Regions from separate parts of the Tessaracoccus yangjingae genome, predicted to be linked through region 2. Evidence: predicted binding sites of a transcription regulator. Region 2 holds the regulator's gene; each other region holds the start of a gene.
The links. Region 2 encodes LexA, which represses DNA repair genes until DNA is damaged. Its sites were predicted from a motif close to TCGAACANNTGTTCGA; they were not measured.
Positions count from the first base shown of each region.

Region 1 (4,275 bases), on a different contig from region 2:
GCGCAGCCGCTACGTCACCGTCGACCTCTTCGACCCCACCCTGGCCATCGACTGGCCCATCCCCCGCGGCCAGGCCATCGTCTCCGACGCCGACGCCGCCAATCCCACACTCGGCGGCACCTGGACCGACGCGCCGAGGCGCGGCATCGTCGAACCGGAGGGGTCGGACCCGGAGGAGACGCGGCCGTACCGGGTGCTGTTCGTCTGCACCGCCAACATCTGCCGCTCCGCCTACGCCGACGCCGCCGCCAACGCCGCCGCCCCGGAGGGGTTGGAGTTCAGCTCGGCGGGGGTGAGAGCGCTCGTCGGCATGGGCATCGACCCCCCGATGGGCGACCAGCTCGCCGTGCCCGGGGCCGGGGACGCGCACCGCGCCAGGCAACTGACCCGCCGCATGGTGGAGGAAGCAGACCTGATCCTCACCATGGCCGGCGAACACCGTCGATACATCCTCGACGAATGGCCCGCCATGGGCCGCAAGGTCTACGTCATCGGCCACGCCGCCCGGGTGTTACGGGACCTGCCCGCTGAAGTGTCGCGGCGGGGGGTCACCGACCACCTGTGGAACAACCGCACCGTGCAGGACGGCGACGAGGTCGCGGACCCCTACCGACGCGGGGCGGAAGCTGCGAGGGTCGCGGCAGGGCAGATCGATGAGTATGTCGGGGTGATCGTCGCGGCGCTGTCGCGGGGGTAGGGGCGGGTCGGGTCGCTGCACCGGGCGCGAGAGGTTTCGACACCGCAGCGGGCGCTTCGCGCCGCGGCGGGCTCAACCAGCGGAGACCGGCGTCGTCGGTGACGGCCGGGATGAGGACGGAGGTGGCCTTGTTGCCGCAGGCCGCGACCACGGTGACGCCCTGTGCGCGGGCTTCGGCGACGGCGTCGCTCACGGGATGCGACGGGAGGCGGAGGTGCCTGCGCCAGCCCACCACCTGCGACGGCGACACGTCGCGCAGCACCTCCTCCGGCAGCTCGACCTTCCAGCCGAGGCTGAGGTTGATGACGTGGGCGCCGTCGGCCGTTGCGCGGCGGATCGCTGAGGCGACGAGGTCCGGGTCCACCGCGCCGTCGCGGGTGACGGTGAACAGCCTGAGCTGGGCCTCCGGAGCCACCTGCCTGACAAGCAGCGCCACGACGGAGCCGTGCGCGGTGCGGCCGGGGTCGTCGCCGTCGACGGGGAAGCTGGAGAGCGCCGGGATGGTGGTGTCGAAGCCTCCGTCGATGACGGCGACGGTGGTGTCGCGGCCGGTGTGGGTGTCGCGGTGGGCATCGGCGACGGCGTCCCAGAACTCGCCGGTCTTGGGGAGGTCCCAGGTGTCGAGGGCGGGGTTGTAGCGCTGGAGCATCTGGGCGGCGACGTCGACGCCGGCCTCGAGTTCGGCCACGTCGCTCACCGGCCAGGGGTGGTCCTCCGACATGAGCTCTCCCTCCACTCATGGGGAGCATGTCACGGTGGGGGCCGTGTGGGGGGATTGTGCGGTGCCCTTCGCCTTTGGGTGGTCGCCTGGGACCGCGTGTGGGCTCGTTGGTGGGCTGTTGGCGGAGTGCCGTGGCCCGCCTCCTTCCCCCGACTCGCGCACGGGTGGTCGATTATCACGATTGGGTAACGGTTGCCTTGAGGCCTTGGGGTGGTACTGATGTTCGATTAAAATGGGGGCATGCACCAGCGGCGGCTCACCACGGATCAGGCGCTCAGCGCGCTGGAATCCACGCTGTCGCTGGTGGATCACGCGGAACGGGCGGCGCTCGATGCGCCGGCCAGGCTTCGGTTGATGCAGCGGGCGCGGAGGCTGTCGGAGCGGCTCGAGTCGCTGGCCCATGTGTTGACCGACGAGGCCAACCGGGCGCAGGCCTCCATGAGGGCGGCCGGCACCCCCTTGACGTCCTTCCTGGCGGTGAGTGAGCAGCGCGATGCCAAGGAGGCTGCCGCGCAGGTGTTCCAGGCGCGGGACATGACCACCCACCCCCAGGTCACCAAGGCGGCGCTCGATGGTGAGGTCTCCCCCGCGCACGCCGTCGCCATCACGAAGGGCATGGCGCAGCTGCCGGCCACCTTGAGCCCCGAGCAGCTGCAGCGGGCGGAGGAGGTGTTTCTCGGCAGGGCCGGGAGCACCACCCCGCGGGAGTTGTCGAAGCTGGCGCCGATGGTGCTGGCGGAGGTCGCGCCGGAGCAGGTGCCCACCCCGGAGCAGCGCGTGGCAGACGTGGAGGCGCAGGCACGGCGGGCGAAGGCGAAGCGGTCGTTCAGCTACGGAGACGACGGCGACGGCTCGGTGTGGTTCCGCGGATCCCTGCCGGCCGTGGACGCGGCGCCGCTGATCGCCACCGTCGAGGCCTACGTGCAGGCGGACCGACGGGCGGCGCGGGATCGGCTCGCCGATGTCCGGGCGGCGCGCCCCGGCCCGCAGATGCTGCGGGACCACGTGGCCGCGGACCAGGGCCGCACCCCCGAGCAGCGCCGGGCGGATGCGTTCACGGTGATGGCCTCCCAGCATCGCGGGGCGCCGACGGTGGCCGGAGACCGGCCGCGGATCGTCGTCACCATCCAGGAGTCAGACCTGCGCGAGCGCGCCGAGGCCGCGGGCGTGTTGGCCTCCGGTGCGGTGGTCGCGCCCGGGGACCTGCGCAGGCTCTGCTGCGACGCAGACCTCACCCCCGTGGTGCTCGGCGGCAGGTCCGAGGTGCTGGACGTCGGGCTCACCGAGCGGCTCGTCACCCCCGGCCTCCGTAAGGCGCTCACCATCCGCGACGGCGGGTGCATCTTCCCTAACTGCACCGCCCCGGCCATCGCCTGCGAAGCGCACCACGTGGTTCCGTGGTACCTCGACGGGCCCACGTCGCTGGGAAATATGGTCCTCCTCTGCGCACACCACCACGCGGTGGTCGAGCCGCAACGCTTCAACGACACCGCGGACCAATGGACCATCACCTTCGACCCGGTCACCCGGAAACCGGTCATCGCACCGACGAGACGGATGCAGCTCTACCTCTCCCACCACCGAGGGCGCCCCGCCCGGAGGAAGTTCTAGCGCCCGGACCTCTGGAACGCCTGACTGCCCTTGTCGGGGGACGAGTGTGCGCTCTCGCGGTGGGGGGCGACGGGTGGGGTTCAGGGAAGGAACTTCGCCAGGGCGGGGGCGAGGGTGCCGGGGCCGGTGACAGCAACGTCGGACAGCCCCTGCCACTCGGCGGCCTCCGTCAGAAGCGTGGCCACTCGCCTCGCCACGTCGTCGGCGCTGCCCTCGTGGGTGGGCTCGACGTGGGCATGCTGGACGCGCAGGACGCCGGCCTTGCGGTCGCTCTTGAGGTCCACCCGGGCGGCGATCCGGTCGTCGAGCAGCACCGGCAGCACGTAGTAGCCGTGCTCGCGCTGGTCCGCGGGCGTGTAGATGGAGATGCGGTAGTGGAAGTCGAACAGCCGCTCCGCGCGAGGGCGGTACCAGATGAGCGGATCGAACGGGCTGAGCAGCGCCGCCGCCTCGACCCTCCTTGGGACGCGCCGACCGGCGGGCATCCAGGCCGGCTTCGCCCACCCGTCGACGGTCACGGGCTCGAGCACGCCGTCGGCCTCGAGCTCCTCCACGGCCTGCCGGGCGTCGGCGGTCTTGAGGCGCGGGTAGTCGGCCAGGTCGTCGAGGGTGGCCACCCCGTAGGCGACGGCGGCGCGGCGGATGAGCTCGCGGACGGCGTCGCGCTTGGGGAGGGGCTCGCGGGCCTCGGGTGGGAGGACGTCCGCGGGGGCGAGGATGCGCTCGAAGCGCTGCCGGCCGACGGTGACGAGATCGCCGGTGCGGAACAGGTACTGCGCCGCCCAGTGCACGTCGTTCTTGTTCCACCAGCCGCCACCGAGGGAGACGTTCTCCGGATGGTCGAGGTCGCGGATGCGCAGAGGGCCGCGGTGGGCGAACTCGTGGAGGACCTCAGCGACGAGAGTCCTGTGCTCGTCGGCCCACTGTTCGAACCCGGGGCGCCTCGGGGCCGCGCGGTGCCAGTGCCACAGCGGCCAGTCCGCCACGGGAACGACGGTGGCCTCATGGGCGAGGTACTCGGTGTAGCGGCCGAGGCGGGGCGTGCGGGTGGTGCCGAGGTCGTGGTGAAGGAGCGCGTCGAGGGTGGCCTTCGGGTACGGGCCCACGCGCGCCAGGATCGGCAGGTAGTGGGAGCGCTCGAACACGTTGACCGAGTCGATCTGGAGCACACCCATCCGTCCGATGGCCCGGTTGACCGCGGCCGTGGTGAGGGTGCTCGGGCGCGGGGCGGCTAGGCCCTGCGAGG
Region 1 covers NZ_JBUZNN010000001.1:574,440-578,714, reverse strand. The annotation lists partial or broken gene ACZK5D_RS02740 (dTDP-4-dehydrorhamnose 3,5-epimerase family protein) at 1-487, shown strand, start outside; gene ACZK5D_RS02735 (S8 family serine peptidase) at 549-1,418, opposite strand; gene ACZK5D_RS02730 (HNH endonuclease signature motif containing protein) at 1,659-3,029, shown strand; gene ACZK5D_RS02725 (winged helix-turn-helix domain-containing protein) at 3,110-4,275, opposite strand, start outside.
Region 1: ACZK5D_RS02730 (HNH endonuclease signature motif containing protein) is a predicted target of LexA. The motif match lies at 1,575-1,590, and genes of this name have one in related genera.

Region 2 (4,275 bases):
ACGTGTCCAAGCTCGGCATCGAGGTGCTGGCCCTGCGTGAGTGGATCGAGGAGGAGGCGCAGCGGAAGGGCCTGGCGGACCGTGACGACGCCCCCTCCCACACCGCCCGAGGATGGGCACAGGTCTCCATCCCCACCCGAGAGTGCCTGGGCGTGGCCACCTGCCCGTTCGGCGCCGAGTGCTTCGTCGAGGCGTCGCGTGAAGAGGCGCGCAGCGCTCAGCTGGTGGTGACCAACCACGCGCTGCTGGCCATCAACGCGATGCACGGCGGCACCGCCCTGCCGGAGCACGCGGCGGTGATCATCGACGAGGCGCACGAGCTGGTGAGCCGCATCACCACCGCCGCCACCGACGAGCTCACCCCCGGCGTGGTCGAGCGCACGGCGCGACGCGCCCTGCCCTGGCTCGACGACGATCTTGGCGTGGACTTCCTGGACCAGGCCGACGTGCTGCGCGAGGCGCTCGCGGAATCGGAGCTCACGCGGATCACCGCCGGCTCCGCTCCCCTGCCCTACGCGGCCGCCCAGCTCCGCGACGTGGCCCGGAGGGTGGTCAGCGCGCTCGGGAAGGTCACCGACGACGCTGAGCGGCTGCAGGCATCCGCGGCGGTCAAGGAGATCTTCGACGTCGCCGAGCGGATCGCGAAGCTGTCCGAGGCGGACGTGGTGTGGGTCACCGAATCCGACATCCTCGGCCGCGCCGCCTACGTGGCGCCGCTCAACGTGGCCGGACTGCTGCGCAACCAGGTGTTCGCGGAGACCACCACGGTGTTGACCTCGGCCACGCTCGAGCTCGGCGGCTCCTTCGAGGCTGCGGCCAGCTCGATGGGGTTGAACTACAACGACAGGCTCACCGACGACGCAGACCCCCCCGACGAGTTCGCCTGGCGCGGCGTGGACGTGGGCTCGCCGTTCGACTACAAGCGCCAGGGCATCCTGTACGTGGCGAAGAGGCTTCCGCCACCGGGCCGCGACGGCATGAACGAGGCCACGTTGGCCGAGATCGCGCAGCTGATGTGGGCGGCGGGCGGCCGCACGCTCGGGCTGTTCTCGTCGCGTCGCGCCGCAGAGCAGGCCGCCGAGTACTGCAGGCGCGAGCTCCCGGACCTGGCGCTGCTGTGCCAGGGCGACGCACAGCTCTCCGAGCTCACCCGCACCTTCGTCGCAGATCCTGGCACCTCGCTGTTCGGCACCATGTCGCTGTGGCAGGGCGTCGACGTGCCGGGCGAGACCTGCCAGCTCGTCATCATCGACAAGATCCCCTTCCCGCGCCCGGACGATCCGCTGATGAAGGCGCGCAAGAAGGCCGTCGACGACGCCGGGGGCAACGGATTCATGCGCGTGGCCGCCTCACACGCCGCGCTGCTCCTGGCCCAGGGGTCCGGCAGGCTGATCCGTCGGATGGAGGACAGGGGCGTGGTGGCCGTGCTGGACCCCAGGCTGGTCACCAAGCGGTACGGCGACTACCTGCAGTCCTCGCTGCCGGGATTCTGGATGACCACCGACGGGGACGTCGCGGTGCAGGCGCTGCGACGCCTCCGAGGCGCTGAATAGCAGCCGGCTAGCGGTCTCCTAGAGCCTCCGCAGGACCGCGACCACCTTGCCCATGATGGTGGCGTGCGTGCCGTCGATGGGGGAGTAGTCCTGGTTGTGCGGCAAGAGCCACACCTGGCCGTCCTTGCGCTTGAACGTCTTGACCGTTGCCTCGTCGTCGAGGAGGGCGGCCACGATGTCGCCGTTGTGGGCGTCGGGCTGCTGGCGCACCACCACCCAGTCGCCGTCGCAGATGGCCGCGTCGATCATGGAGTCCCCGCGTACCTCGAGGAGGAACACCTGGCCGTCTCCCACGAGCTGCTTGGGGAGGGCGAACACGTCCTCCACCTGCTCCTGGGCGAGGATGGGGCCGCCGGCCGCGATCCGGCCGAGCAGGGGCGCGGTGACCGAGCGGGGGGTGGCGTCGAAGCTCTGGGTGGAGTCCATCTCGGCCTCGCCGGGCATGGTCACCACCACGGCCCGGGGGCGGTGCGGATCCCGGCGGAGGAACCCCTTCTCCTCCAGCACCTTCAGCTGGTACGTGACGCTCGACGTCGAGGCGAGGCCCGCCCGCTGGGCCACCTCGCGGATGCTCGGGGGATAGCCGACCTCCTCGATGGACTGCTGCACGACGCGCAGGATGGCCAGCTGCCGGGTGGTGAGGCCGTATGAGTTCTCGGGGCCGTCCGGGAAGGACGCGATGTTGCCGAACTCGGCCTCGATGGATGCGTTCGTGGGGCGGCCCCGCTTGGGGCGTTTCGTCTCATCAGCCATGAGCACAGCCTACTGCGGCCGCGAACGTGTGTTCTAAATGCGGCCGGTGTGTCGCGCATGCCGCAGAAACTGTCAGTGGTCGGCGATGGACTGTGCAGGTCGCCACGAAGAGGCGCCCGGCTAGAACGGGTGTTTCATTCGGGCGGCGGATCCGCTAGAGTTCATATCGAACAGACGTTCTACGAGGAGTGAGGTTGCCATGACCGCCACCAGCACGGTTCGCTTCCAGGTTGTCGACGCGGGCGCGCGTCGGGTCGTCACCGCCGCGCCGTCAGGCCGCTCCGCGCAGGTCGGCCCGCAGGCCCACCCCGCCAGGCCCGTCGCTCCGGGGAGGGTAGGCGTCGTCGCCTCCTGCCAGGTGTCGCGGCCGGCACGCGTGTCTCCGCTGCTGGCGGTGAAGGTCGCGGCGGTGGGCCTGCTGGCCGCGGTCGGTGTCGCGGTCACGGGCGCCCAGTTCCTCAGCATGGCCCAGCCGGACCCGGCCGTCCGCTACGTCGCCGGGGATCCCGCCTGGGCGCACGTCTCGCCCTGAATCCCGCGGATTCCGGCTGGATCCATGGGCGTTTCGCCCTTGCCTCTGCGCCAGGCCGCGCCTAGGCTGTCCCTATATCTAGTAGTTGCAGCGGTGTCATTTCCCTACAAGTTGTGGTCTCGGCCATAGCGTGGCAAGGTTGGCCCTCCGCTGTCGCCCAGGGAAGGTCCGCCGGTCATGCACTGCCCGTTCTGCCGCAACGCCGACACCAAGGTGTCGGATTCGCGCGCGGCAGACGACGGTTCGGCCATCCGGCGGAGGCGGTTCTGCCCCGTCTGCGAGCGCAAGTTCACCACCGTCGAGCAGATCGTACTGACCGTGGTGAAGCGTTCCGGCGTGGTCGAGTCGTTCTCCCGGGACAAGGTCATCAAGGGCGTGTCCAAGGCCTGCAAGGGGCGGCCGGTGACGGCTGCACAGCTGGCCGCGCTCGCCCAGCGCGTCGAGGAGTCACTGCGCTCGTCGGGCCAGGCGGAGATCCCGGCCGAGCAGATCGGTGTGGCCATCCTCGGCCCGCTCGAGGAACTGGACTCCGTGGCCTACCTGCGCTTCGCCAGCGTGTACAAGAACTACGACTCAGTGGACGACTTCCAACGCGAGATCGACCTGCTCCGGCTCAGCGCCTCGGAGAAGGAACTCCGCGCGGGCGCGGTCCCCATCGAAGTCGCGTCGGCGCAGCAGCCGCTCATCAGTTGACACACATTCAGCAGCATCACCCAGCACACCAGGAAGATCGAGGGGAAGAACTATGACCACGACAGCAGCAGCACGCGCCACGCGAACGAAGGGGTCCGCGCAGGGCAAGGGGCTCGTCATCGAGCGCGTGTTCACCAAGCAGGGTGTCCACCCGTACGACGAGGTGGAGTGGGACCGCCGCGACGTGGTGCAGACCAACTGGCGCACCGGAGAGACGGTCTTCGAGCAGCGCGGCGTCGAGTTCCCCTCGTCCTGGAGCGTGAACGCGTCCACCATCGTCACCACCAAGTACTTCCGCGGCGCCCTGGGCACCCCGCAGCGTGAAGACAGCCTGCGCACCCTCATCGACAGGGTGGTGAAGACCTACGCCAAGGCCGGGCGGGACTACGCCTACTTCGCCTCCGACGAGGACGCCGAGATCTTCGAGCACGAGCTCACCTGGATGCTGCTCAACCAGTACTTCTCGTTCAACTCCCCGGTCTGGTTCAACGTCGGCACCCCCTCGCCGCAGCAGGTCAGCGCCTGCTTCATCCTCAGCGTCGACGACTCGATGGACTCGATCCTCAACTGGTACAAGGAGGAGGGCTTCATCTTCAAGGGCGGCTCCGGCGCAGGGCTCAACCTGTCTCGCATCCGCTCGTCGAAGGAGCTGCTCAGCTCGGGCGGGACGGCCTCCGGGCCCGTGTCCTTCATGCGTGGGGCGGACGCGTCGGCCGGCACCATCAAGTCAGGCGGCGCCACCCG
Region 2 covers NZ_JBUZNN010000003.1:254,274-258,548, reverse strand. The annotation lists gene ACZK5D_RS06450 (ATP-dependent DNA helicase) at 1-1,553, shown strand, start outside; gene lexA (transcriptional repressor LexA) at 1,572-2,306, opposite strand; gene ACZK5D_RS06440 (hypothetical protein) at 2,506-2,838, shown strand; gene nrdR (transcriptional regulator NrdR) at 3,016-3,531, shown strand; gene ACZK5D_RS06430 (vitamin B12-dependent ribonucleotide reductase) at 3,584-4,275, shown strand, end outside.

Region 3 (4,275 bases), on a different contig from region 2:
CGCTTGGGGTACATGCCCGGGTCGTGGGTGAGGATGCCGGCGAGGAAGTGCGCCGGGTAGTAGCGCTTCAGCCACGCCGACTGGTAGGTGGGCAGCGCGAACGCCGCCGCGTGCGCCTTGCAGAACCCGAACGAGGCGAACGACTCGAGGATGCCCCAGATCTCGGCGATGAGCGCGTCGTCGTAGCCGCGGGCGGCCGCCTTGGGCCAGAACCACTCCTTGACCTGCGCCTGGCCCTCCTTGTCCCCCAGCGCCCGGCGCACCTCGTCGCCCTGGGCCAGGGTGCAGCCCGTGGCGATGGAGATGATCTGGATGATCTGCTCGTGGAACACCACCACGCCCTGGGTCTGTTCGAGGGCCGGGATGAGGCTGGGGTGCAGGTACTCGGGCTCCGCCCAGCCCTGCCGCGCCTCGAGGAACGGGGTGATCATGTCCGACTTCACGGGGCCGGGGCGGAAGAGGGAGATGTCGACGATGAGGTCGTGGAAGGTCTCGGGGCCGAACTTGCCCACCAGCTCCCGCTGGCCCGGAGACTCGATCTGGAAGCAGCCGAGCGTGGCGCGGTGGGCGATCATGTCGTAGACCGCCGGGTCGTCGAAGGGGTCCAGCTCGTCGATCAGCGCCGGCGGGCCGGCGGGCGAGGTGCGCCGGATCTCGTCCAGCGCGTGCGACATGGCCGACTGCATCCGGATGCCGAGCACGTCCAGCTTGAGCAGGCCCAGGTCCTCCACGTCGTCCTTGTCGAACTGGCTCATGGGGTAGCCGCCGAAGCTGGCCTCCAGCGGGGTGCGCTGCCCGAGCGACGAGTCGCTGAGGATCACGCCGCAGGGGTGCAGGGCGATGTGCCGGGGCAGGCCGTCGAGGGACTCGACCAGGGAGAACAGCACGTCCAGCCGCTGCTCCCCCAGGCCGGCGGCGCGCAGCTCCGGCAGATCCCGCAGCGCGGCTCGGGCGTCGCGGGCGCGGATGTGCGGGAACGCCTTGGCCATGGCGTCGATCTCCACCGGCGGCAGGCTGAGGGCGGCCCCGACGTCGCGGACCGCGTGCCGCACCCGGTAGGTCTCGATCATGGCCACGCACGCCACGCGCTGGCCGCCGAACGTGGCCAGGATCTTGTCGTAGACCTCCGTGCGACGGGCCGATTCGACGTCCAGGTCGATGTCCGGCAGCGCCACCCGCAGCGGGGAGAGGAACCGCTCCATGATCAGGCCGTGCCGGATGGGGTCCACCCCGGAGACGCCGAGCGCGTAGTTGACCAGGCTGCCGGCGCCGGAGCCGCGGGCGGCGCAGCGGATGCCGAGGCCCCGGATGAGGCCCACCACGTCCGCGACCGTGAGGAAGTAGGACTCGAACCCCAGCTTGCCGATGACGGCCAGCTCGTCGTCGAGGCGCCCGGTGACCTCCGCGGTGAGGGCGCCGTAGCGCTGCGCCAGGCCCGCCTCGCAGCGGGCGCGCAGCACCGAGGGCGCCAGCTCGACGGTGGTGCCGAGCGTCTCGAACTCGGGCAGCCTGATCTCCCCCAGGCCGACGTCTCCGACGGGGTCCAGCCGGCAGCGCTCGGCGAGGTGCCGGGTGGCGCGCAGCAGGGCCGCCCCGTCCGGCTCCCCGGCGAGGCGGGCGGCCTCGTCGGCCGCGGCCCGCATGGCCTCCCCCGGCTTGAGGTAGCCCTCGGCGTTGCGCCTGTCGATGGTGCGCACGTCCAGCGGGGCCAGCCGGCGGGCGGCGTCGAGCACGTCCGCGGTGGCGGCCTGCTCCCGCCGCGCCATCCGCACCGCGTTGGTGAGCACGACGGGGACCGCGAGCCTGCGCGCCAGCCGGATGGTGCCCGCGGCCTGGTGCGCCGACCCGGCCCCGCGGCCGCCCGTCTGATGGTTGGTGGCGGCCAGCACCAGAGCGGTGCCCAGCTCCGCGCGCCACCGTCGGGCGGCAGCCTCAGCCAGGTCCGGGCGGTCCGCGGCGAGCGCCTCGCCCACCTCCGAGTCCGCGCCGAGCAGCACCACCGCGTCCCGCCCGGCGCAGTGCCGCACGATGAGCTCCAGCGAGACCGCCGGATCCCCGCGCTCTCCCGTGAGCTGGGCGGCGGTGATGAGCTCGCACAGCGTGGCCCACCCCGCCCTGGAGGTGGCCAGGACGACGGCGCGCGGGAGCCGCTCGTCGCGCAGCTGGCCGCCGCGGGCCGCGGTGGGGCGCCTCCCGGCCCGCCACCCCTCCGGGCGCACGGCCAGGTCCACCCCGACGATGGGCGCGACCCCCGCCTTCAGGCAGGCCTTCGCGAACCGCACCGCGCCGTAGAGGCCGCCGCGGTCCGTGATGGCCAGCGCGTCCATGCCGTGGCGCACCGCCTCCGCCACGAGCTCGCCGGGGTGGGAGGCGCCGTACTGGAAGGAATAGCCCGAGGCCACCCGCAGGTGGACGAAGTCCGACATCAGTCGAACACCGCCCGGAGCACCCAGTCCTCTGAGTCCACGGTGCGCGTCAGCTCGTAGACGCCGCGGTGCCGCCCGTTGCCGGCCTCCACCCGCCACACCTCCTGCTCGGCGAGCAGGTCCCCCTGGGTGGGCGCCACCTCCTCGCCCCGCGCGGCGCGGACCTGGCGGCCCGTCCACCACGGCGTGGCGCGGCTCCAGCGGCCCTGGACCTCCTTGACCAGCAGCAGCCGGTCCCGCCAGATGAACTGGCGCGGCTCGTCGCGGAACAGCACGTGGATGGGTTCGTGATAGGTGCGCATGGGTGCCTCCCGGGGATCCGTGGTGTGTGCGATTCGACCCGGGAGCCCAGGGCCCGGCTCAGGGGTCGAGGCTGAGCCGGGGCCTGGGCGGCCCATACCGCGGCGGCCTGCTCAACCAGAGCTTCCCCGAACTAATCGAACAGGCGTGCGGTAGTAACTACTATATGCCTCCCCTCCGACAGAACGTCAAGCCCTCCGGTGGGCCGATTCCCCACCGGTGATTCCGCGCCGCACGCCGGGGCCTCGAGGCAATACCCTGGGCCGCATGCTCACGATCCGAGGCGGCACGCTGGCCGGCATGGCCTGCGCCGCGCGGCTGGCGAAGCTGGGCCACGAGGTGCGCCTCGACCTGGCCGGCGGGCCCCTCGGGGGGCGCTGGGCGGCGGAGCGCGGGACGCTTCCCCCCGTCGTCACGCTGCCCGCCACCTGGCGGGACCTGTTCAAGAAGACGGGCCGCCCGCTGGAGGCCGAGCTGGCCCGCGCGGGCATGGCGCTGGTGGAGGCTCCGCCCGCCGTCCACCGGTTCGACGACGGCGCGGAGCTGGCGCTGCCCACCGAACGCGGGCGGCAGTTCGCGGTGCTGAGCACCAGGTACGGCGAGGGTGTCGCGGGGCGGTGGCGGGACCTCCTCGACTCCCTCGACGACGCCTGGCTGGCCGCGCGCCGGTTCGGGGTGGAGCGGCCGGACGCCCCCCGCACCGCCGCGGACCGCCGGGCGCTGCTGCTGGACCGCACGCTCGCCGATGTCGCGGACAGGGCGGGGCATCCCCACCTGGCGCGGATCGTGCTGGACCTGGCGCCGGTGGCCGGCACGGGGTCGCGGCGGGCGCCGGGGCTGCTGGCCACCCGACTGGCGGTGGAGCGCACGTTCGGGCGGTGGCAGGTGGTCGACGACGCCGGCCGCGCGCAGCCCGGGGGCAGGCTGATCGAGGTGCTCGAGGGGCGGCTGGCCACGCGCCGGGTGGAGATCGTCGACGGGGCGGGGGACGGGCCCGCCGTCGACTGCCTCCCCCGTCGGCCCCGGTGGGCGCGGGCCGCGCGGGCGCCCGCCGTCGGGCAGGCGGAGACCGATGTCGCGGCCGGCGGCGCGGCGGAGACGGTGGACCACACCGGCCCAGCGCCGGTGCTGGGCTGGCGGATCCCCGGCCGGGAGTTGACGTGGGACTACCGGCGGGCGCGGCCCGACATCGCGTGGGGCGTGGAGCCGGCGTCGGCGCGGGCCTGGACCCGGCGGCCGCCCGTGGTCGCGGGGACGCCGGCCGCGTCGTCGTGCTCACCAGCAGGTCCGGAGCCCTGGGCCGAACTCGCCAGCGCAGCGCTGGCGGTCTACGAGCTGCACGAGCGCCTCACCGGCGAGGACGCGCGCCCCACGAACCGGGCGCGGCGGTAGGCGGGCCGGGTCAGGCGCGGCGGGTCAGGCGGCGGTCGTCGTTGACGTGGGCGTAGTAGATGCCGATGAGCACGCCGCCGCCGATGAAGTTGCCCAGGAGCGCCACCGCGACGTTGCCGATGGCCGGCCACACGTCGATGCCCGGCCCGAAGCCGAC
Region 3 covers NZ_JBUZNN010000004.1:311,539-315,813, forward strand. The annotation lists gene ACZK5D_RS08585 (DNA polymerase III subunit alpha) at 1-2,426, opposite strand, end outside; gene ACZK5D_RS08590 (DUF6504 family protein) at 2,426-2,728, opposite strand; gene ACZK5D_RS08595 (phytoene desaturase family protein) at 2,994-4,118, shown strand; gene ACZK5D_RS08600 (formate/nitrite transporter family protein) at 4,129-4,275, opposite strand, start outside.
Region 3: ACZK5D_RS08590 (DUF6504 family protein) is a predicted target of LexA. The motif match lies at 2,864-2,879, and genes of this name have one in related genera.